Regions from separate parts of the Pantoea sp. X-Soil-TKNS-1280 genome, predicted to be linked through region 3. Evidence: predicted binding sites of a transcription regulator. Region 3 holds the regulator's gene; each other region holds the start of a gene.
What was found. The regulator CRP, encoded in region 3, controls carbon source genes, mostly activating them, when cyclic AMP is high. The targets are predictions, from matches to a motif close to ATGTGANNNNNNTCACAT.
Positions count from the first base shown of each region.

Region 1 (3,283 bases), on a different replicon from region 3:
TCTTCAGCAGCGAACGTTCATAAGCGCGCAGGAAAGGTAGGTACATCAGGGCCGACATCACCATGCAAATCAGGCACATAATCACCGGGCTGATGGCCCAGTTGGCAGCCCATGAGGCGCCAATTGGCGCGGGTGTTGTCCAGGGCGTGAGCGATACCACCTGTGCCAGCCAGCCCATTTTGGTGGCCGTCCAGGCGAGGATGGCGTTGATCATTGGCACGCAGACAAAGGGAATAAACAGCATGGGATTCATGATGATTGGCGCGCCGAACATAATCGGTTCGTTGATGTTGAAGAAGCTCGGCACAATGCCCATCTTGCCGATGGTGCGCAGATGGGTCGCGCGGCTGCGTAACAACAGAAACGCCAGCGGTAAGGTCGAACCCACGCCGCCAATCAACAGATAGTGATCCCAGAAACCCTGCAGATAGATATGCGGCAGCGCCGTGCCTGCCGCCAGTGCCGCCTGGTTGGCTGAGAGATTTGCCATCCAGAACGGGTTCATAATTCCGGTCACGATCAGCGCACCGTGGATACCGGCGAACCAGAACAGCTGGCACAGCAGCACCGAAAGTAAAATCGCGGGCAGAGAATCTGACGCCGAAACCAGTGGCCCGAGCAGGTGCATGATCGCTTCGGGAATAATCATGCCGGTCTGCGCCTGAATAAATAAGTTCAGGGGATGCAGGGTGCCAATGATCACCACTACCGGAATCAATATTTCAAAGGAGCGGGCAACACCAGTGGGGACTTCTTTGGGCAAGCGGATGGTGATGTTTTTCTGCTTAAGCCATGCATAGACCCGCGTTGAATAAATGGCGGTGATCAGCGCGGTAAAAATCCCCTGTCCGGAAAGATAAGCGGTGGAGATGGTGCCGTTCGAGTAAGGCGCGGCGACCAGCAGAAACGCCATAAATGCCAACAGGCCCGACATCACCGGATCCAGTGAGAACTGCCGCCCGAGGCTTGCGCCGATCCCTACCGAGATAAAAAATGTCATGACGCCCATGCTGAGGTAAAACGGCAGCATCAGTTGTTCGCGGTAGGTCGCGGAGAAATCCAGCCAGGCACGGGCAAAACTGTTGGTCGTCGTGGCGGAGAACGGCGGGAAGATAAAGACCAGCATGAACGAACCGATGATCATAAACGGCAGCGCGGCAGTAAAGCCATCGCGGATCGCAATGATGTATTTCTGTTGCCCGAGACGTCCGGCTAACGGCGTTATCGATTGCTCGATAACGGTAATCATCGACTGATATAACGAGCTCATACCATCACCTTTTTAGTGAGCTGCCTCAATAAGCGACAGCGCGTAATCCAGCACTTTGTCACCGCGCTGCATACCGTAATCCATCATCTCGATTGGCTGGACGGGGATCCCCGCGCTGGCTGCTTTATCCGCCAGCGTTTTCAGCATGTATTTCACCTGTGGCCCCAGCAAAACCACCTGATAACGTGAAAATTGCTCGTCAAATTCGGTCACCCCATAGGCGGCGATATCGACAGCCAATCCCCTTTCCTGCGCCACGTCCTGCATTTTGCGCACCAGCATGCTGGTGGACATCCCCGCTGAACAACACAACATAATCCTGACCATCGTTATCCATCCTTCAGTGATATGCCTCAATGTGGTTATGATTGGATACCATACGGAAACCGGTTTCCATCAAGGAGCCAATGAAATGTGATAGTGGTCAATTTATTATTCATTGGTGGTTTTTTTATTAGATTCCCATCACAAAATACCGGCAATATGGATGTGTTTTATGCTGAAATGGAAATCCGGTTTCCATCCAGAATCGAAATCGCTATACTGCCGCTGGCGAAAGTTTGTTCAGAGTGTCCGGGGAGAAAGATGTCTACGATCAACGATGTATCGCGCTTAGCTGGGGTATCAAAAGCCACAGTGTCTCGGGTGTTGAGTGGTTCACGCGGCGTGAAGGAAGCCAGCCGCCTGGCGGTGCTAAAAGCGGTGGACGAGCTGAAATATCGGCCTAACGTCATTGCTCAATCGTTGTTCAGCCAGTCCACCGGTTGCATTGGAGTTATCTGCGCGCAGGAAAACATCAATCAGACCACCGGCTACCTTTACGCGCTGGAAAAACAACTGAGCCAGCATCAAAAACATTTGCTGTTGCGCTTTGCCAGCAGCAAAACCGATGTGATGAATGCCCTTGATGAGCTGACCTGCGGGCTGTGTGATGATGTGCTGATCATTGGTGCCCGCTTTCCCCTCGATATTCAGGACGATAATGTCATCCTGGTGGATTGTGCCGAAACCGCATGGCCAAATAGCCTCCAGTTCGATCACGCCTTCGCCGCCGAAACCGCCTGTAATTACCTGATTAGCCAGGGGAAGCGGCAGATTGCCTTGATCTATCCTGATGCCGGAAATGCCGGGGAACAGGTGTTATTCGGTTATAAACTGGCGCTGGAAAATAACCTCCTGCCCTATAATCGTAATCTGGTGCTGATGGATTCGCCCTCTTCGTCGGTGGCGCTGCAGGTGCTGCTCAACAATGCCAGCACCCTGAATTTTAATGCCCTGTTAGTGGCAAACGATCAGGAAGCACAACAGGTGATGACGCAGCTACAGGCATTTAATAAATCGGTGCCGGGCGACATCATGGTGTTTAGCCTGGCCGGTTCTGTTCATTTGCCAGGCCTGCCCACCATCCCGGCGATTGAATATTCAATGGATGCGCTGGCAACCCGAATTGTGAGCTGGCTGACGAAAAAGACCCAGGACATGCTGGGTTCTTATACGCTACGGGGAGACCTGTTCGTTCCCCGTTAACACATCAAACTCAGAGGGGACGGTAAATGACGCAGCAATACCCATACAGGCTCATGAAGAAACCGGCTCCTCCCACCTTCCCGGATGTAACAACGCCGGTGATCCCGGATGAAGTGATGCATCAACGCCTCGCGAACGTTCTCTCGGCGATGGGCGCACAGGGACTTGAGTTTCTGGTCATCTATGCCGACAAAGAACATGGCGGCAACTTTGAATATCTCTCCGGTTTTATTCCCCGCTTTGAGGAAGCCTTGCTGGTTATCAGCGCGCAAGGAACACTGACCTGGGTCATGGGCAATGAAAACCTCAAACTGGTGCCGTTCGCCCGCAACGCAGGGAACTGCCTGCACGCCCCCATTTTTTCTCTGCCGAATCAGCCGATGGATGGCGATCAACCGCTACACAAGCTGCTGGAAAGCTGTGGTATCACTGCGTCGTCACGTACCGGTATTGCCGGCTGGAAGTTGTTTAGCGGCCTGAGTGCGT
Region 1 covers NZ_AP035965.1:265,058-268,340, forward strand. Annotated here, with positions in the region: gene AC6I8X_RS26380 (PTS sugar transporter subunit IIC) at 1-1,270, opposite strand, end outside; gene AC6I8X_RS26385 (PTS sugar transporter subunit IIB) at 1,283-1,597, opposite strand; gene AC6I8X_RS26390 (LacI family DNA-binding transcriptional regulator) at 1,856-2,797, shown strand; gene AC6I8X_RS26395 (M24 family metallopeptidase) at 2,824-3,283, shown strand, end outside.
Region 1: a site for CRP is predicted at 1,683-1,700, ahead of AC6I8X_RS26385 (PTS sugar transporter subunit IIB). Genes of this name have one in related genera too.

Region 2 (3,283 bases), 330 kb from region 3:
CTGCCGTGGCAGCCCCTTTCCGTTATTGCACCAGCCAGACGGAATGCTGTCCCGGTATGTTGCCCTGCGTCCAGTAGGCCGCCGTGTAAGTTTTCCCCTGATAAGTGACGATATCGCCGCCGGAATAGGCCATTGATGGTTTCCATTCTGTTATCTGGCCTGGATAGGCCAGTTTCCAGGCGTCGTTATAACCAGGTTTGAATAACGTCCAGTATTTCGCGACGTATTTGATCCCTTCATAGGTCACTTTGTCCCCTGCTACATACGGGGTACCCGCTTGCCATTCCGGGAACCCGTTGCCCGGCTGCTCCGGCGTTGCCGGAGTTTCCGGTGCAGTGACGGTCATGGTCACGCGCTTCGTGTCTTGTTTGCCATTTTTGGTGACGGTTAATTCATAGATGGCGGTACCGCTGGAATTTGCCGGGGCGAGAGCGCGAACTTTAGCCAGACCTGATTCTCTTACCCAGACACCACTTTCTTTTTCCTGCAAAAAGAATTTATCCCCACCACCCACGACTTTCCAACTGTATGAATCGGCATTTTTACTGCCGGAAGCATCCAGCTCGCGGACAATCGATCTATCAGGGGAACTGGTGACGCTAAAATCGTCGGGCACCACCGCGACAGGTGCGTCTCCTGCGTTATCACCCGGGTTGTTGTCTCCGTCAAATGTTCCCCCGGCACTCATGATGGCTTCGGTCGGATAAGTCCCGGTCATGTCATAGGTTGCGCAGGTATTCGGATTTGAATCTGAGATATAGCTCTGCCATGGAGTGGATGTATCGGAATACACACCCGAGACGCCGCTGTACTTAACAACAAAATTGGTACGTTGTGCGCAGGTGAGTTCCCCATTCCAAAACCACTCAGCCCAGCCCAACAGACTGGGTTGCAGGTCTGACCAGCGGGCAGGTACGGATACAATACCGATGATGGTCTCTTGGCCGGTAGTCTGATCGGTGACGGAACCTTGCCAGGTTGTCAGACTTTGCGCAGCATCCTGTCCGGTGCGTTTCACATTGAAGGTATATTGATGGCCAACTTCCCAGTCATAAGGAATATGACAACTCATACCGGTATCGGGGTCGGTCGAATCTGCGCCGCGCTTACACGCTTCAACGTTACTTTGTGTGCCTTTGCCGAAAATGCTGAACAGTGCGGTTTTGCCATATTCACCATTTGGCTGGAGACCAAAATAAAAAGCGCCTTCACTCATATACCAGCCCTGGTAAGCCCAGTACCAGGGGGGAGCTTCATTTGTCATCTCCTGCACTTCCATGCTTGCCGTCAAAGCGCTGAGCATTTGGCTGCTCTGCATGTTGGGATGGGTGCTGAAATGTACGTTCGGTGTGCGGGCTTTATCTCCCTGATCGTTATGCGCTTTTGCCACAGGCACATTGACGGTTAAGAGCGAGAGCGCAATCAAACTTCCGAGTGTTTTCACCTTGAAATTCATCATCGTCCTTGAGATAGATCCATCTGTATTTACAGCCAACGGATGGTTGTTAAGTATGGGGTTTTGTGTGAAATGACTTATCCGGACACATCAGAAAATATAGTGACATAAGGTTAAGTAAGAAATTTCTTCTGAAAACCAGGGAAGTTCTTTAGTCGAAGGTAAAAGAACTCAGCTTTTCCCTGCTTAACTCAAATTTTCCCCGGCACAAGCGAAACGTTTCGATGGCGATCACATTTCCGTGATGTCGCCATTGAGTTGCGATGTACATTTTATACACTCCGGTCAGCGAAACGTTTCGCTGTGGAGTGGATTAAATGAAGAAAGGTCGCTTATTAAACGCTGAAATCTCTCATGTGATTGCCCGTCTGGGACACACGGATACGCTGACGATTGCTGATGCGGGTTTACCCATTCCGCTCGGGCCGCAACGTATCGATCTGGCGCTGACGCCGGGTACGCCCGAGTTTTTACAGGTTGTTGAGGTGGTAACAGAAGAGATGCAGGTCGAAAGCGCTCTGATGGCGGAAGAGATTAAGCAACACAATCCGCAGCTCCACAGTGCACTGCTCGCCGTGCTCGAAGCCTTGCAACAGCACCAGGGAAATATCATTGCCGTTAGTTACATCAGTCATGAACAGTTCAAACAACAGACTCAGCGTAGTCAGGCGGTCATTCGCAGCGGAGAGTGTTCTCCGTATGCGAATGTCATCCTGAGCGCGGGCGTTACCTTCTGAGGTCGTTATGCAACCGTTATTGCAACTCAAAGGGATTGAAAAGTCATTTCCCGGTGTGAAAGCCCTGAAGGGTGCATCGCTGTCGGTCATGCCAGGGCGTGTCATGGCGCTGGTCGGGGAAAACGGTGCCGGTAAATCCACCATGATGAAGGTGTTGACGGGTATCTACAGCATGGATGCGGGATCGCTACAGTGGCTGGGCCAGGAAACCACTTTCTCCGGGCCGAAAGCGTCACAGGAAGCTGGCATCGGCATTATTCACCAGGAACTGAATTTGATCCCGCAACTGACGGTCGCGGAGAACATCTTCCTTGGGCGTGAATTCGTTAACCGTTTTGGGCGCATCGAGTGGAAAAAGATGTATGCCGAAGCGGATACGCTGCTGCAACGCCTCAACCTGCGTTTCAACAGCCATAAGCTGGTGGGTGATTTGTCGATTGGCGACCAACAGATGGTTGAGATCGCTAAGGTACTCAGCTTCCAGTCACGAGTGATCATTATGGATGAACCGACAGATGCGCTGACCGATACCGAAACGCTGTCGCTATTCCGCGTCATTAATGAACTGAAGGCGCAGGGTTGCGGCATTGTCTATATCTCCCACCGTATGAAAGAAATTTTCGAGATTTGCGATGACGTCACGGTGTTCCGTGATGGTCAGTTTATTGCCGAACGTACGGTCAGCGAACTCAGCGAAGATAGCCTGATTGAGATGATGGTGGGTCGTAAGCTGGAAGATCAATATCCACATCTCGACCAGACGCCAGGCGCAGTACGTTTGCAGGTGGAAAACCTGAGTGGCCCAGGGGTGCATGAAGTCAGCTTCACCCTGCGCAAAGGGGAAATCCTCGGCGTTTCTGGTCTGATGGGTGCGGGCCGTACCGAATTGATGAAGCTGCTATACGGCGCACTGCCACGTAGCGGCGGCAAAGTCACGCTGGATGGCCGTGAAGTCGTGACGCGCGCACCGCAGGATGGCCTGGCGAATGGCATCGTTTATATCTCTGAAGATCGTAAACGCGATGGCCTGGTGTTGGGCATGTCGGTGAAAGAAAACATGTCGCTGACCGCATTGCGCTATTTCAGCCGT
Region 2 covers NZ_AP035962.1:4,292,729-4,296,011, reverse strand. Annotated here, with positions in the region: gene AC6I8X_RS20060 (carbohydrate-binding protein) at 23-1,444, opposite strand; gene rbsD (D-ribose pyranase) at 1,774-2,193, shown strand; gene rbsA (ribose ABC transporter ATP-binding protein RbsA) at 2,201-3,283, shown strand, end outside.
Region 2: a site for CRP is predicted at 1,676-1,693, ahead of rbsD (D-ribose pyranase). Genes of this name have one in related genera too.

Region 3 (3,283 bases):
CGTACGCGAGTGGCGCTGTAGCCGTTCTGGCTGACGAACATGGTGGTCATCAGAATCCAGTAGGGTTTGGGGATGTTAAAGAACAACGCCAGCGCGCTGCCAAACATCAGCATTACGGCAAAACGCGCTGCGGTGCGTAACGCCGGGGACTTTAGCGACAGGTAACTGCGCAGTGCCGGAAAAAACGGCAAACGTCGCTGGCGGTCGGCCATCAGGTCACGGGTATAAAGAGGTTTCTGCGTGCGCAGGACGCGGGCAATCCGGCTGAAGTGGTACAGGCAAAAATTTCCGACCGGATTATCCGGGTGCTGGCGCGCAATCTTTTCCAGCGCCCCGAGCTGCTTCTCCATATGAAAGCGCTCCGGCAACTGGTGATAGAGGATAGCATCGGCCAACAGTCGCAGCCGCGCCGATATGGTCTTCGCATTCCAGCGGATCACCGCTTCAGCATGGCTCTGCTCCACCAGTTTTTGCACTTCTTCAGGCTGATGCAGGCTGACCGAGATGTGTTCCTGGAGATCGAGTGCCACCTGGAAGGCACGCGTCAGACGTTTATGGCTGTTGTTTCGGCTGGCAGACAACATATGCATCTGCTGATAACAGGTGGTGATCAGATCGACCGCTTTTTGCTGCCGTGCCAGCAGCGGAGGCAGGGCTTTTTCCGGGTCGGTCAGCTGCGTTAGCAGGGTGTATTTGGCATCGCAATAATCTGCCAGTTCGCGATACAGCAGGCTGAGAGTTTCGCGCATCGGCTGTTCTTTCCACAGCCAGAACCAAAGCCAGTTAAACAGCCCGTACCATAGCGTCCCGCCGATATACAGCAGCGGTGGCACCCAAATGGGCATCCGCCCCGCCAGGCTTAGCGTGAAGATGGCGGCGATAAGGGTGCCGGGCAGCAAACGGCCATGTAGCGGGCTGATTTCGCCAGTGACGCCCACCAGTAGCGGCAGAGCCAGCATAATCAATGGCAGAGGAACGTGGTAATCCGTCAGCCATTGAATCAGAAAACTGCCGGTAGCAAACAGGGAACCGCCAACAATCAGGCGTTTAAAGAAACGTTTATGGGGCGTATCCAGGCCTGCGATATTGCAGCAGGCGGGAACCAGCGAGAACAGCAGCCCTTTTTGCAGGTCACCAAACAGCCAGCCGAGAGCCACGGGCAGGCAAAGCACCAGCGTTTGCCGCAGGGCGTAATTAACTTCGGGATGATAGATGATTCGACGCCACATCAGCTCATCGCAGACAAAAACGGCGCGATGTGACCATCACGCCGTGGGTGAGAAGGAATTAGCGGGTGCCGTAAACGACGATGGTTTTACCATGTGCGGAGATCAGGTTTTGATCTTCCAGCATTTTCAGAATACGGCCAACTGTCTCGCGTGAGCAGCCAACGATCTGACCAATTTCCTGACGGGTGATTTTGATCTGCATCCCGTCCGGGTGGGTCATGGCATCAGGCTGTTTGGCCAGATTGAGCAGCGTCTGCGCAATGCGACCGGTCACATCAAGGAAGGCAAGGTTGCCGACTTTTTCTGATGTCACCTGCAGGCGACGTGCCATCTGCGCCGAAAGACGCATTAAAATATCCGGGTTTACCTGAATCAGCTGACGGAATTTTTTGTAGGAAATTTCAGCCACTTCGCAGGCAGTTTTTGCTCGTACCCAGGCACTGCGTTCCTGACCTTCTTCAAACAGGCCAAGCTCGCCGATGAAATCCCCCTGATTGAGGTAGGAGAGAATCATCTCTTTGCCTTCTTCATCTTTAATCAGTACCGCAACGGCACCTTTCACGATGTAGTAGAGCGTTTCCGCTTTTTCACCCTGGTGAATCAGGGTGCTTTTGGATGGATATTTGTGAATATGGCAATGGGACAGGAACCATTCGAGTGTAGGGTCTGTTTGCGGTTTGCCGAGAACCATTCGCTATTATCCTCTGTTGTAATCGTGCCCAAAACACAGGGGGCAATTTTCCCTGTCAGGCGGTGAAATCGTAGAGCGCTTCCAGTAAAGGAAATTATTCGGGTGGACTCTTAAGCCAGGCTTCTGATTCTTCCCGCCTTCGTCTATTACGACGAAAATATTTTCAGCTCTGTTTGTAGCACAGCTTTTGCTAGCTGTCTTCTGTTGTCTCGCTTCAGCAAAAGGGCGATTAGTCTGGATTGCTGTTTCTCAGGTGAAAGCGTACTCTGGCGGCAAATCAGCCGATTCAGGAGAAAGAATAATGCAGGCACGGGTCAAATGGGTGGAAGGGCTTACCTTTCTCGGAGAATCCTCATCGGGTCATCAGGTATTAATGGATGGGAACTCGGGTGATAAAGCGCCGAGCCCGATGGAGATGGTGCTGATGGCGGCGGGGGGGTGCAGCGCGATTGACGTGGTGTCTATCCTGCAAAAAGGGCGCAATGAAGTGACCGATTGCGAGGTGAAACTCACCTCTGAACGTCGTGAAGAAGCGCCACGGATTTTTACACACATCAATCTGCATTTTATTGTCAGCGGCAAAGCGCTGGGCGATAAAGCGGTGGCGCGTGCGGTGGATTTGTCGGCAGAGAAATATTGTTCGGTGGCGATCATGCTGGGCAAAGGGGTAGAAATTACCCACAGCTATGAGGTGATTGAGCTATAGCACGAACGTAGCGGCGCGATTTATCGCGCGGATTTTTTCGTGCAGCATGCACGGTCAGGCGATTTATCGCGCGGATTATTCCGATATCGCGCACTGGAATTGCGCGATAAATCGCGCCGCTACATTATTCAATCCGTTTACCTTCAATCAGCCGCTGCACCAGCGGTGTCATAATCAACTCCATCGCCAGCCCCATTTTGCCACCCGGCACCACCAGGGTGTTCATATGCGAGATAAAGGAATCCTGAATCATCGCCAGCAGGTAAGGAAAGGCAATGCCTTCCAGCCCACGAAAATGGATCACCACAAAGCTTTCATCCAGCGACGGTATCTCACGTGCGGCAAACGGATTTGAGGTATCAACGGTGGGTACGCGCTGGAAGTTAATATGGGTGCGCGAGAACTGTGGCGTGATGAAGTTGATGTAATCCTCCATCGAACGTACCACCGAATCCATCACCGCTTCGCGTGAATGGCCGCGTTCGCTGGTGTCGCGAATCAACTTCTGAATCCACTCGAGGTTCACAATCGGCACCACGCCGACCAGCAAATCCACATGTTCGGCCACATTGTGTTGCTGCGTCACGACGCCGCCGTGCAAACCCTCATAAAACAGCACATCCGTGTTTTCCGGCAGCGGTTGCCACGGTGTAAAGG
Region 3 covers NZ_AP035962.1:3,962,647-3,965,929, reverse strand. Annotated here, with positions in the region: gene AC6I8X_RS18535 (YccS/YhfK family putative transporter) at 1-1,229, opposite strand, end outside; gene crp (cAMP-activated global transcriptional regulator CRP) at 1,288-1,920, opposite strand; gene AC6I8X_RS18525 (OsmC family protein) at 2,222-2,626, shown strand; gene AC6I8X_RS18520 (phosphoribulokinase) at 2,751-3,283, opposite strand, start outside.